Variovorax paradoxus: one gene and its partner. The protein of the gene in region 1 interacts with the protein of each later gene in a pairwise test. Links are inferred from orthologs where the notes say so. Each region holds a gene or a part of one and is shown in the gene's direction. Other genes may lie near its edges.

Region 1 (5,752 bases):
AGCGTATCAAGGGAAGACCCCGATTCAAGCGCGCAACTGAGGGCGAAAACCCCGGCTGTTCGGCCATTCGAATTCCGTTCGACTGTTGACAATCTTCTCGAAACGAACAGGCCGTGGACGACTTCACCGGCCCTCCGGAATGAAATCTCAACACCGAATCCCCTCTCTTGACCAGGCATCGGCCCCTGCCGGCTGCGCAGCCGTGACGAAGGTGCACGCATGAGCACGGCAGTGCCCGCGGGCGACATGCCCAATGCCGGCAACGGCTCCGGTGCAGGCTCCGGCCTGCCCCCGATCCTGGAGCGCATGCGCGCGCAGCCCAAGCTGCCGCTGATCGTCGGCGCGGCGGCCGTGGTGGCCGCGGCCGCCGCGTTCATGCTGTGGAGCCGCGCGCCCGACTACAAGGTGCTCTACACCAACGTGTCGGACCGCGACGGCGGCGCGATCATCGCGTCGCTGCAGCAGATGAACGTGCCCTACAAGTTCGCCGAAGGCGGCGGCGCGATCCTGATCCAGGGCGACAAGGTGGCCGAAACGCGCCTGAAGCTCGCGGCCCAGGGCCTGCCCAAGGCCGGCGGGGTCGGTTTCGAACTGATGGACAACCAGAAGTTCGGCACCAGCCAGTTCGCGGAGCAGGTGAACTACCAGCGCGGCCTCGAGGGCGAGCTGGCGCGTTCCATCGAATCCATCGGCACCATCGAGGCGGCCCGGGTGCACCTGGCGCTGCCGAAGCCTTCGCTCTTCGTGCGCGAGCAGAAGAAGCCCTCGGCGTCGGTGGTGCTCACGCTCCTGCGCGGGCGCAGCATCGACGAAGGCCAGGTCAGCGCCATCGTGCACATGGTGTCGAGCAGCGTGCCCGACCTGGACGCCAAGAGCGTCACCGTGGTCGACCAGCGCGGCAACCTGCTGTCCTCCGCGCGCGGTGCCGACCGCGGGCTGGACGTGAGCCAGCTCAAATATGCGCAGGAGATCGAGGCCGGCTACATCCGCCGCATCGAGGCCATCCTGCAGCCGATCGTCGGCGCGAGCAACGTGCGCGCCCAGGTGGCTGCCGACATCGACTTCTCGGTGGTCGAGCACACCGACGAGAAATACAAGCCCAACCAGGACCCGTCGCAGGCCGCCGTGCGCAGCCAGCAGACGAGCGAATCGGCGCAGCACGGCAGCGGACCGCCCGGCGGCGTGCCGGGCGCGCTGTCGAACCAGCCGCCGGTGAACCCGACCGCGCCGATCGTCGGTCCGCGCGCCCCGAACGCGCCGGGCACGCCGCCGGCCGGTACGCCGGGCGCTCCCGGAACGCCGGGTGCACCGGGTGCCGCCGCTGCCCAGGGCACGACCGCCTCCACGGCCTCGACCGCTTCAAGCGGCCCGAGCAGCACGCGCAAGGACACCACCACCAACTACGAGCTCGACCGCACCATCCGCCACGTGCAGCAGGCTGCCGGCGGCGTGAAGCGGCTGTCGGTCGCGGTGGTGGTGAACAACCGCGACAGCGTGGACGCCGGCGGCAAGAGCACCAGCCGCGCGCTGACCCCGGCCGAGCTCGAGCAGATCCGCAACCTCGCCAAGGAAGCCATGGGCTTCAGCCAGGACCGCGGCGACTCGCTGAACGTGGTCAACAGCGCTTTCGCCCGCGATGCCGACAGCGGCCCCGGCCCCGAAGTGCCGTTCTGGAAGGACCGCGACAACATCGAGATCGGCAAGACGCTGGGCCAGTACCTGCTGATCGCGCTGCTCGCACTGTTCGCCTGGTTCGGGGTGATCCGGCCGCTGGTGCGCCGCCACGCGGCGCCGCCTCCGGCGCCCGTGCCGGCCGCCGAGCCCGAAGACACCGCCCCGGCCGACACGCCGGAAGCCGCCGGACCGTCGCAGGAAGAAGCCCTGCGCGAACGCGAAGCCAACCGCAAGAAGGCCGACATGGACTACGCGCACCAGATCGCCGAGAAGGACCCCAAGCTGGTCGCGGCCCTGATCCAGCACTGGATGAACAGCGATGAGTAACGAAATCGGAACCCGCAAGAGCGCCATCCTGCTGATGGCCCTCGGTGAAGACCGCGCCGCCGCCGCGCTGCACCAGCTGCCCACCTCCGAGGTGCAGGCGCTGGGCCTCGCGATGTCGAAGCTGACTTCCGTCTCCAAGGAAGAGCTGGCCTCGGTGCTGGCCGAGTTCCGCCAGGAAACCGAGCAGCTCTCGGCCCTGCACCTGGGCTCGACCAGCTACATCCGCGCGGTGCTGAAGAAGGCGCTGGGCGAGGACCGCGCCAGCAACCTGCTCGAAGACATCCTGCAGCCCGACGAGCCGCGCGGCGGCATCGACCGCCTCAACGAGCTGGAAGCCGGCGAAGTGGCCGAGCTCATCCGCGACGAGCACCCGCAGATCCTGGCAACGCTGCTGGTGCACCTGGACCGCATGAAGGCCTCCGAGGTGCTCGAGAAGCTGCCCACGCGCCTGCGCCACGACGTCATCATGCGCGTGGCCACCTTCGGCGGCGTGCAGCCGTCGGCGCTGAACGAGCTGACCGACGTGCTCACCGAGATGCTCGCCGGCCAGGGCCTGCGCCGCAGCCGACTGGGTGGCGTGCGCACGGCGGCGGAGATCGTCAACCTGATGAGCACCACGCAGGAAGAGGAAGCCATCGCCCATGTGCGCGAGCAGGACGAGGCGCTGGCACAGCGCATCGTCGACGAGATGTTCGTGTTCGAGAACCTGCTGGGCCTGGAAGACCGCAGCATCCAGCGCCTGCTCAAGGACATCGAGAGCGACTCGCTCATCATCGCGCTCAAGGGCGCGCCGATGGAGCTGCGCGACAAGTTCCTCAACAACATGTCGCAACGCGCCGCCGAAACGCTGCGCGAGGACATGGAACTGCGCGGTCCGGTGCGCGTGTCGCAGGTCGAGGCCGAGCAGAAGGCGATCCTGCAGGTGGCGCGCCGCCTCGCGGAATCCGGCGAAATCGTGATTGCGGCACCTGGCACCGATGACTTCGTCTGACCCCGCCCCGCCCGCCCGAACGGCGCCTCCGGCTTCGGCCGCGCCGACCTGTTCGGCGGCTCGCCCGAACGCCTCGCCGCGATCCAGGCTGCGGCCCGGCAGGCCGCAGCCGGCCCGAAGCCCGCACTTTCCGCCTGGGAACGCTGGGAAATGGGCACGCTCGACGGCGGCAGGCCGCCAGCGCCCGCCGGCCGCAAGACGGCAAGCGCCGCCGCGCGTGCGGGCGTGCCCGTGCCGCCGCCCGCACCGCCTGCGCCGAAGATCGATCTGGCCGAACTGGCCCGCATCCGCAAGGATGCACGCGCCGCGGCCGAAGCCGAAGGCCGGGCCGAGGGCCTCGCCGAAGGCCGCAAGGCCGGCCACACCGAAGGCCTGGCCACCGGCCTCGCTGCCGCCACCGTGCACGCCGAGCGCCTGCGCGCGCTGACCCGTTCCTTCCCCGACGCCCTGCGCCGCGCCGAAGGCGAGCTGGCAGACACCGTGCTCGCGCTGGCCCTCGACGTGGCGCGCCAGGTGGTGCACCGCACGTTCACGGCCGAGCCCGGCTGGGTGCTGCCGCTGGTGCGCGACCTGCTCAACACCGAACCTGCCCTGCGCGGCGAGCCGCGCCTGCTGCTGCACCCCGACGACGCGGCGCTGGTAAAGAACAGCCTGGGCCACGAGATCGAGGCCGCCGGCTGGCAGGTGCGCGCCGACGACACCCTCACGCGCGGCGGCTGCCGCGTGCAATCCGCCAACGGCGAGCTCGACGGCACGCTGGAGACCCGCTGGAAGCGCGTGTCTTCGGTGCTGCGCGACGACAGCGCCTACGGCGCGGAATCCGCCTGAACACCCGATCGCACCGATGCAGACCGTCGCCTCCAACCCTCACCTGCAGACCGTGCGCGCCGCGCTGGACAAGGCGCGCGGCAGCGTCTCGCACGTCACCACCACCACCGCCTCCGGCCGCCTCACGCGCGCGGTAGGTCTGGTGCTGGAAGCCGTGGGCCTGCAGCTGCCCGTGGGCAGCGACTGCCTGATCGAGCTGCCGCCCGGCAATGCACAGCGCTATGCCGAGGCAGAAGTGGTCGGCTTCGCGGGCGAACGCCTGTTCCTGATGTCGCAGACCGAGGTGGCCGGGCTGGTGCCCGGCGCGCGCGTGTTCGCGCGGCCCGTGACGGTGGAGCCGGGCCATGCCGGCGCGGGCAATGCCCATACCAAGCGCCTGCCGGTCGGCATCGGCATGCTCGGCCGCGTGGTCGACGCGGCCGGCCGCCCGCTCGACGGGCTCGGCCCGCTCGACCTCGAACGCAAGGTGCCGCTGAGCTCGCCGCCCATCAACCCGCTCACGCGCGCGCCGATCGACTCGGTGCTCGACGTCGGCGTGCGCGCCATCAACGCGATGCTCACCGTCGGCCGCGGCCAGCGCATGGGCCTGTTCGCCGGCTCCGGCGTGGGCAAGAGCGTGCTGCTCGGCATGATGGCGCGGTTCACCAGCGCCGAGGTCATCGTGGTCGGCCTGATCGGCGAACGCGGCCGAGAAGTGAAGGACTTCATCGAGAACACGCTCGGCGAGGAAGGCCTCGCGCGCGCCGTGGTGGTGGCCGCGCCCGCCGACAACTCCCCGCTGCTGCGCCTGCAGGGCGCGGCGTACGCCACCTGCCTGGCCGAGTACTTCCGCGACCTGGGCAAGGACGTGCTGCTCATCATGGACTCGCTCACCCGCTACGCCATGGCGCAGCGCGAGATCGCGCTGGCCGTGGGCGAGCCGCCGGCCACCAAGGGCTACCCGCCCTCGGTGTTCGCCAAGCTGCCCGCGCTGGTGGAACGCGCGGGCAACGGCTCGCGCGACGCCCAGGGGCGCGGCGGCTCAATCACTGCCTTCTATACGGTGCTGTCCGAAGGCGACGACCAGCAGGACCCGATCGCCGACTCGGCGCGCGCCATCCTGGACGGCCACGTGGTGCTCTCGCGCACGCTGGCGGAGGCCGGCCACTACCCGGCCATCGACATTGAGGCCTCCATCAGCCGCGCCATGACCGCGCTGATCCCGTCGTCGCAGTTCGACACGGTGCGCCGCTTCAAGCAGATGCTCTCGCGCTACCAGCGCAACCGCGACCTGATCAGCGTCGGCGCCTACGCGCCGGGCCACGACCCGCAGCTGGACCAGGCGATCGCGATGTACCCGCGCATCGAGGCGTTCCTGCAGCAGTCGATGGACGAGCGCACGCCCTACGAAGAGGCCATCGGGCAGCTGGAAAACCTGTTCAGGGCCGAACGCCGCGTCTAGGCGCACACAGATTCAGAGATACCAAGCAAGGACTCCCTCCATGACCCGCAAGCTCCCCCTCGGCATGTTGATCGACCTGGCCCACACACAGACGGACGACGCCGCGCGCCGCCTGGGCGCGCTGCAGAGCGCGCACCTGAACGCCAGCCAGAAGCTCGAACTGCTGCTGCAGTACCGCCAGGACTACCACGACCAGCTCGACGCCCTGATGCGCGACGGCCTGCCCTCGTCGCAGTGGCGCAACTACCGCAATTTCCTGGGCACCCTGGACGGCGCCATCGAGCAGCAGCGCGCCATCGCCGCGCAGACCGAGAGCCGGCTGGACAACGGCCGCGTCGACTGGCAGAAGCAGAAGCGCCGACTGAGCTCGTTCGACACCCTGGCCGAGCGCGTGCGCGCCCAGGAAACGATGGCAGCGAACAAGCGCGAGCAGCGCGACAGCGACGAGCGCGCAGCGCGCAAGTTCTTCGACCGCGCCTCGCACCCGACCC
Region 2 (5,621 bases), on another replicon or contig:
CGCTGCCGGCGTTCACGCGCTCGTCGTATTCACGCTGGGCGATGGCCTTGTCGTCCCACAGGCGCTTGGCGCGCTCCTGCTCGCTGCGGCTGAACGACTGGCGGGCCTGGGCCGAGGCGACCTGCGCTTCGGCGCGCTCGACTTCGGCCGCGTACGGCGCGGGGTCGATGGTGACCAGCAGGTCGCCCTGCTTCACCAGCGCGCCCTCGCGGAAGTGCACCGCCTGCACGGCGCCCGCCACCCTGGACCGCACGTCGACGCGCTCGACCGCTTCGAGCCGGCCGGAGAACTCGTCCCAGGCGTTGATCTCGCTCGAGGCAACGGTGGCGACCGACACCGGCGTGGCCTGGGGTGCGGCGGGGCCGTTGTTGGCCTCGGCCTTGAAGCTGTGCATGCCCAGCACGGCGGCTGCGACGGCCAGCACCGCGGTCAGGCCGGTGACGGCGGGCCAGAGGCCCTTGCGGGCGGCGGAAGACAGATTTTTCTCGTTGTTCGACATGATGTTCAGTCCTTCTCGATGACTTTGGGATGCAACAGGCCACCCCGGTGCCTTGAAGCACCAGGAGGCGGATTTCGGAAAAAAAGGGGCCCCGCGTGCCGCACCGGCAGCGTGTCAGTCAGGGGCCGGGGTCGGCCGGGAACTAGCTGGGGTGGTTCGTCCCCGCGGGCGGCGGGGTGGTGGCGCTGAAGAACTCGCGGAAGTGCCGCTGCACCGTGGCCTCGCAGGCCACACAGCCCGTGTTCTCGGTGTCGTACAGCGCCTTCGGCCAGTTGGCGGCGCTGGGCAGCACGCTGCTCGTCACCTCGATGCCGGCGCCGCGCAGGCGGTTGGCGAAGGCCATGGCCTCGTCGTGCATCGCGTCGTCCGCGCCCACCAGCACCAGGGCCGGTGCCAGCGCGGCGAGCCGCAGCGAACCGCTCGGCACCGCGTAGGGGTGCGTGGCGTTCGACGGGCAGCTCAGGTATTTCTCCCAGCCGCTGGCCCAGCGGCACTCGGGGGCGTCGTTGGTGGCCTTGCGCAGCGACGCGGTGCCGGCGCACGGATCGAGCATGGGCGACAGCAGGATCTGGCCCGCGATCGGCGGATGCGCCCGGTCACGGGCAATGAGCGCCACTGCGGCGGCCAGGTTGCCGCCGGCTTCCTCGCCGGCCAGATACACCTGCGCCCCCTTGCCGCCGAGCCTGGTTCGCTGCTTGTAGAGCCATTCGAGGGCGGCGTAGCCCACCTCGATGGGTTCGGGAAACGGCGATTCGGGCGCCAGCGGATAGGCCAGCGAGATCACCACCGCACCCGCGCCGGACAGCAGCCGGGCCACGTTGCGGCCGTTGTCCAGGCCGCCGCACACGAAGGTGCCGCCATGGAAATGCAGCACCAGCGGCACCACTTCGCCCTTGGCGCGCTGCCCGTACACACGGGCGCCGACCGGCGCGCGGCCGGGCAGCTCGATCGACAGATCGGCTTCCACGCCTTGCGTGGCGGCACGGACGGCAGCTTCGGCAGAAAGGGACGATGGAGCGGGTGACATGGGCGACCTCGGGGAATTGGGCGATGGATGAAATATAAGGTGCGGGATCAGACGTTGAAACAGGGTTGCCGGCCCTACTCTGTTTCCAATCCGCTAACAATCGGATGGTCACCAGGGAATTGCGCTGCCTGTGTAAGAATCCGCCTCCCCCGGTGTGGGCCGGGTACCCCAGAACAGGCATTCGATGGATCAAATCCAGGCCATGCGCATCTTCGTCCGCGTCGTGGAGGCGGGCACTTTCACCCGGGCCGCGGACTCGCTCGCCCTGCCCAAGGGCACCGTCACCAAGCAGATCCAGGCGCTGGAATCGCGCCTGCGCGTGAAGCTGCTCAACCGCACCACGCGCCGCGTCACGGTCACGCCCGACGGCGCGGCGTACTTCGAGCGCGCCGCGCGGCTGCTGAACGACTTCGACGACATGGAAGCCAGCATGACCAACGCGCAGGCCAATCCCACGGGGCGGCTGCGCATCGACGTCGGCACCTCGGTGGCGCGGCTGGTGATCCTGCCGCATCTGGCCAGCTTCTGCGACCGCTACCCCGACATCCAGGTCGACCTGGGCGTGAGCGACCGCACCGTCGACCTGATCAGCGACAACGTCGACTGCGTGATCCGCGCCGGCGAGCTCAGCGACCAGTCGCTGGTGGCGCGGCGCATCGGCACCCTGCATTTCGTCACCGTGGCGTCGCCGGCCTACGTCAAGCGCTACGGCATGCCGCAGCATCCGAACGACATCGAGAAGCGCCACGTGGTGGTGAGCTATTTCTCGGGCACCACGCGGCGCGTGTACCCGCACGAGTTCAAGAAGGGGGACGAGCACATCGAGCTCAACGGCCACTACCGCGTGTCGGTCAACGAGAGCAACGCGCACATCACGGCGGTGCTGGGCGGCTTCGGCATCTCGCAGTGCATCACCTTCATGGCGCAGCCGCTGCTCGACAGCGGCGAGCTGGTCGAGGTGCTGCCCGACTGGGAGCGCGACCCGCTGCCGATCCACGTGGTGTACCCGCCCAACCGGCACCTGAGCGCGAAGGTGCGGGCGTTCGTGGACTGGGCCGCCGAACTGTTCGCCAAGAACCCGCGGCTGCAGCGGCGTTGAACGGCACCCGTCGGCGTGCACATGCGGCAGGAACGGGCCTGCCGCACATAAATATTTCATCGCCCGCCCCTAAACTTTGGCCGCCCGCTGCCGCTAATCAATGAGAACCCCTGCCGGAGGGCCATGCCCTCTCCGGCCGAACCACGGGCCGCGGCTTCGATGACGAAGTCCGCGCCCGCCAGAACACGTACACCGGCAAGCCAAGCCCATGGATATGAACCTGTCGACCGGCCAGTCCGAAGAGTCCGGCCATCCGGCCACCGAGCCAGACGAAAGCACCAGCGAATTCGGTCGCCGCAACCCGCTGGAGATCGGCGCGCGGCTGCGCAATCTCGTCAACGGCAGCGATTTCCTGACCGTGCAGTACGCGGGCGGACAGCTCGTGACCCAGCTGCTCGACGTGGACGTGCAAGGACGCACCTTCACCTTCGACTGGGGCTCGTCCGCCGAGCAGAACCAAGGACTGCTGGCGGCGTCGCGCTGCCATTTCAGCGCCCAGCCCGATGGCGTGCGCATCGAATTCGCCTCGACCTCGCCGCGCGAGACCCGCTATGAAGGGCTGCCCGCGTTCGAGGCCGACTTCCCCGAAGTGCTCGTCTACCTGCAGCGCCGCGAATATTTCCGGGTCGACACGCCGGTGGTCGATGCATTCACCTGCACGGGCCGCTGGCCCAAGGGCGACGCGTTCCGCTTCGAGGTGCACGACCTTTCGCTCGGCGGCGTCGGCATGCGCACCACGGACGAGCGCGTGGCCAACCTGTCGATCGGCATGTTCTTCCGCAACTGCGAACTGTCGCTCGGCACGCTGGGACGCATCTCGCTCGACCTCGAACTCGTGTCGCAGCGCCCGACCATGCAGCCGAACGGCAAGCCGCGCTACCAGCTGGGCTTCCGTTTCCTCGCGCTGCCGGGCAACGTCGAGGGCCGGCTGCAGCGGCTGATCACGCAGCTCGAGATGAAACGCAACGCGCTGGTGCGCTGACGCTCCAGCGCCCACCGGTCAGTACACCGGCTCGCAGCGCACCTCGGTCTTCACCGAGTTCGCGATGAAGCACTCGTCGTGCGCGCGATGGTGCATCTGCTCGACCTGCTCGCGCGTCGGCAGGTTGTCGCCCGAGAAACTCACCTCGGGACGCAGCGTGACCACGGTCATCGCCATCCGGCCTTCCGCGTTCTTCTCCATCACGCCGATGGCCGCGTCGACATAGCGGTCCACCACGAACCTGCGCTTCACCGCCATGGTGAGGAACCACAGCATGTGGCAGCTCGACAGCGACGCCACGAACATCTCCTCGGGGTCGACCGCCGAAGCATCGGACATCGGCAGCGGCACCACGTGCGGCGACGACGAGCCCGGCACCTGCGCGCCGCCGTCGAAGCCCAGCGTGTGCCTGCGGCTGTAGCCGTTGGCCAAGAAGTCCTGGTCGCCGCGCTCCCACAGGATTCGTGCGGTGTATTCGGACATGTCGGTGGTTCTCCGTGATGGGGGGTGACGATCGGAAGACATTCAGCCTCGCGGCTGCGCAGACGCGCGGATCTGCGCGGCCGTTGCCGCCCAGGCCCGGCCGAGCATGCGAGAGAGGTACGAGCCCGACGCCCACCCCACCTGCTTCCGCGAGAGTCGATGCCGTGCGGCAAAGGCGTCGAGCGACAGCGGGCGGGCTACATTCGCGACCATCGCCGCCTTGTGGGCGAGCCTGTCGGTGAACGGCGAAATCCGAAGCCCGGGGCGGGCGTCCTTCGGTGGCATGGCGGCATTCTCGCCAAAGTCGCCCGGATGCCGCATGTCGCATTCGTGCGCGCAGGTGTCGCGATCCGTCGCACGCCTGCGGCAGCGCTCGGCAAAACTGGACCGCATCGACGCCGCCCAGCGTTTTCCGCAATGACCACCCGACGCTTCCGGCGCTCCGGACTGAAACTGGCGGCCGCCAGCGCCTGCGCGCCGGCGCAATGGCGGCTTCAGAGATCGATGAAGTAGCGGTACTTGATGAGGCTGCCCTGGCTCGGCAGCGTGGTGAAGCTCCCGGCCAGCACGCCGCCGTTGGCCGCGATCACCTTCTGCGATGCGAGGTTGTCGGGGCTGGTCGTGATCTCGACGCGGCCGAGGCCCTCGCCCGCGGCCAGCATCAGCATCGCGCCGAGCGCGCGCGTGGCGTAGCCCTTGCGCTGCTTCCAGGGCACCACGCTGTAGCCGATGTGGCCCAGGCAGTAGGCCGGCAGCTCGACCGTGCCGGGTTGCCAGCGCAGGTCGATGCTGCCGCAGAACTCGCCGTCCCACATCCAGCACTTGTAGCCCGGCAGGCGCGGCACCTGCGTGCCGTCCGGCATGGTGACCGGGTCGCCCTTGCCCTCGCGATCGACCAGGCCCGCGAGAAAGCGCCGGGTGTCCGCCTCGATGGCGGCACGCTCCTCGGCGCCGGACTCGGGGCGCGACTCGTCGCGCGACCAGCCCCGGTTCAGGGCCGACACGTAGCTGGCCAGGTAGGCCTTCCCTGGCCAGACGAGTTCCATCGGGCGCGATGACGCGACGGGTGCCGGCATCTGGCCTAGGCCCCGATCAGCCTGACGAGCAAGGGCACGAGCAGCGCCGTCGCGATGCCGTTCAGGCCCATCGCCAGCGCCGAAAAGGCACCGGCCGTTTCGTTCACCTGGATCGCGCGCGCCGTGCCGATGCCGTGCGCCGCCATGCCGACCGCGAAGCCGCGCACCGCGGGCTCCCTGATGCGCAGCAGGTTCAGCAGGCCCGTCGCCATGATCGCGCCCGAAATGCCTGCGATGGCCGCGGCCACCGCCGCGAGCGAGGGCAGCCCGCCGATCTTCTCGGCCACGCCCATCGCGATGGGCATGGTGGCTGACTTCGGCGCGAGCGACATCGTCAGTTCGTGCGAGCCGCCGAGCGCCCACGCGATGGCAATGGCCGACACGATGGCCGCGACCGAGCCCACGATCAGCGCCACGCCGATGGGCAGCCACAGCCGCCGCAGCCGCCCCACCTG

Evidence for each region. Proteins that work in one complex are often made in the same cells at the same time.
Region 2: the proteins of fliG (region 1) and AACL56_RS13950 interact in binary tests that used the Escherichia coli proteins (3 or more experiments, as listed by UniProt). The link is inferred for Variovorax paradoxus from one-to-one orthologs.

What each region holds. Positions count from the first base shown.
Region 1 is NZ_LR743508.1:895,923-901,674, reverse strand. The notes cover bases 994-3,992. They hold fliG (flagellar motor switch protein FliG), read left to right. Parts: upstream 994-1,993; coding sequence 1,994-2,992; downstream 2,993-3,992. Other genes in these bases: fliI (flagellar protein export ATPase FliI), read left to right, coding at 3,837-3,992; fliH (flagellar assembly protein FliH), read left to right, coding at 3,143-3,820; fliF (flagellar M-ring protein FliF), read left to right, coding at 994-2,001. In the rest of the region: more of fliF, read left to right, coding at 220-993; more of fliI, read left to right, coding at 3,993-5,261; flagellar export protein FliJ, read left to right, coding at 5,302-5,752. UniProt on the Escherichia coli protein: FliG is one of three proteins (FliG, FliN, FliM) that forms the rotor-mounted switch complex (C ring), located at the base of the basal body.
Region 2 is NZ_LR743507.1:3,041,230-3,046,850, reverse strand. What follows is about bases 1,853-4,720. They hold AACL56_RS13950 (flagellar brake protein), read left to right. Parts: upstream 1,853-2,833; coding sequence 2,834-3,607; downstream 3,608-4,720. Other genes in these bases: AACL56_RS13935 (GNAT family N-acetyltransferase), read right to left, coding at 4,585-4,720; AACL56_RS13940 (hypothetical protein), read right to left, coding at 4,133-4,483; AACL56_RS13945 (OsmC family protein), read right to left, coding at 3,626-4,090; AACL56_RS13955 (LysR family transcriptional regulator), read left to right, coding at 1,853-2,625. Also shown: AACL56_RS13965 (efflux RND transporter periplasmic adaptor subunit), read right to left, coding at 1-499; AACL56_RS13960 (alpha/beta hydrolase), read right to left, coding at 642-1,526; more of AACL56_RS13955, read left to right, coding at 1,711-1,852; more of AACL56_RS13935, read right to left, coding at 4,721-5,136; AACL56_RS13930 (LrgB family protein), read right to left, coding at 5,172-5,621. UniProt on the Escherichia coli protein: Acts as a flagellar brake, regulating swimming and swarming in a bis-(3'-5') cyclic diguanylic acid (c-di-GMP)-dependent manner.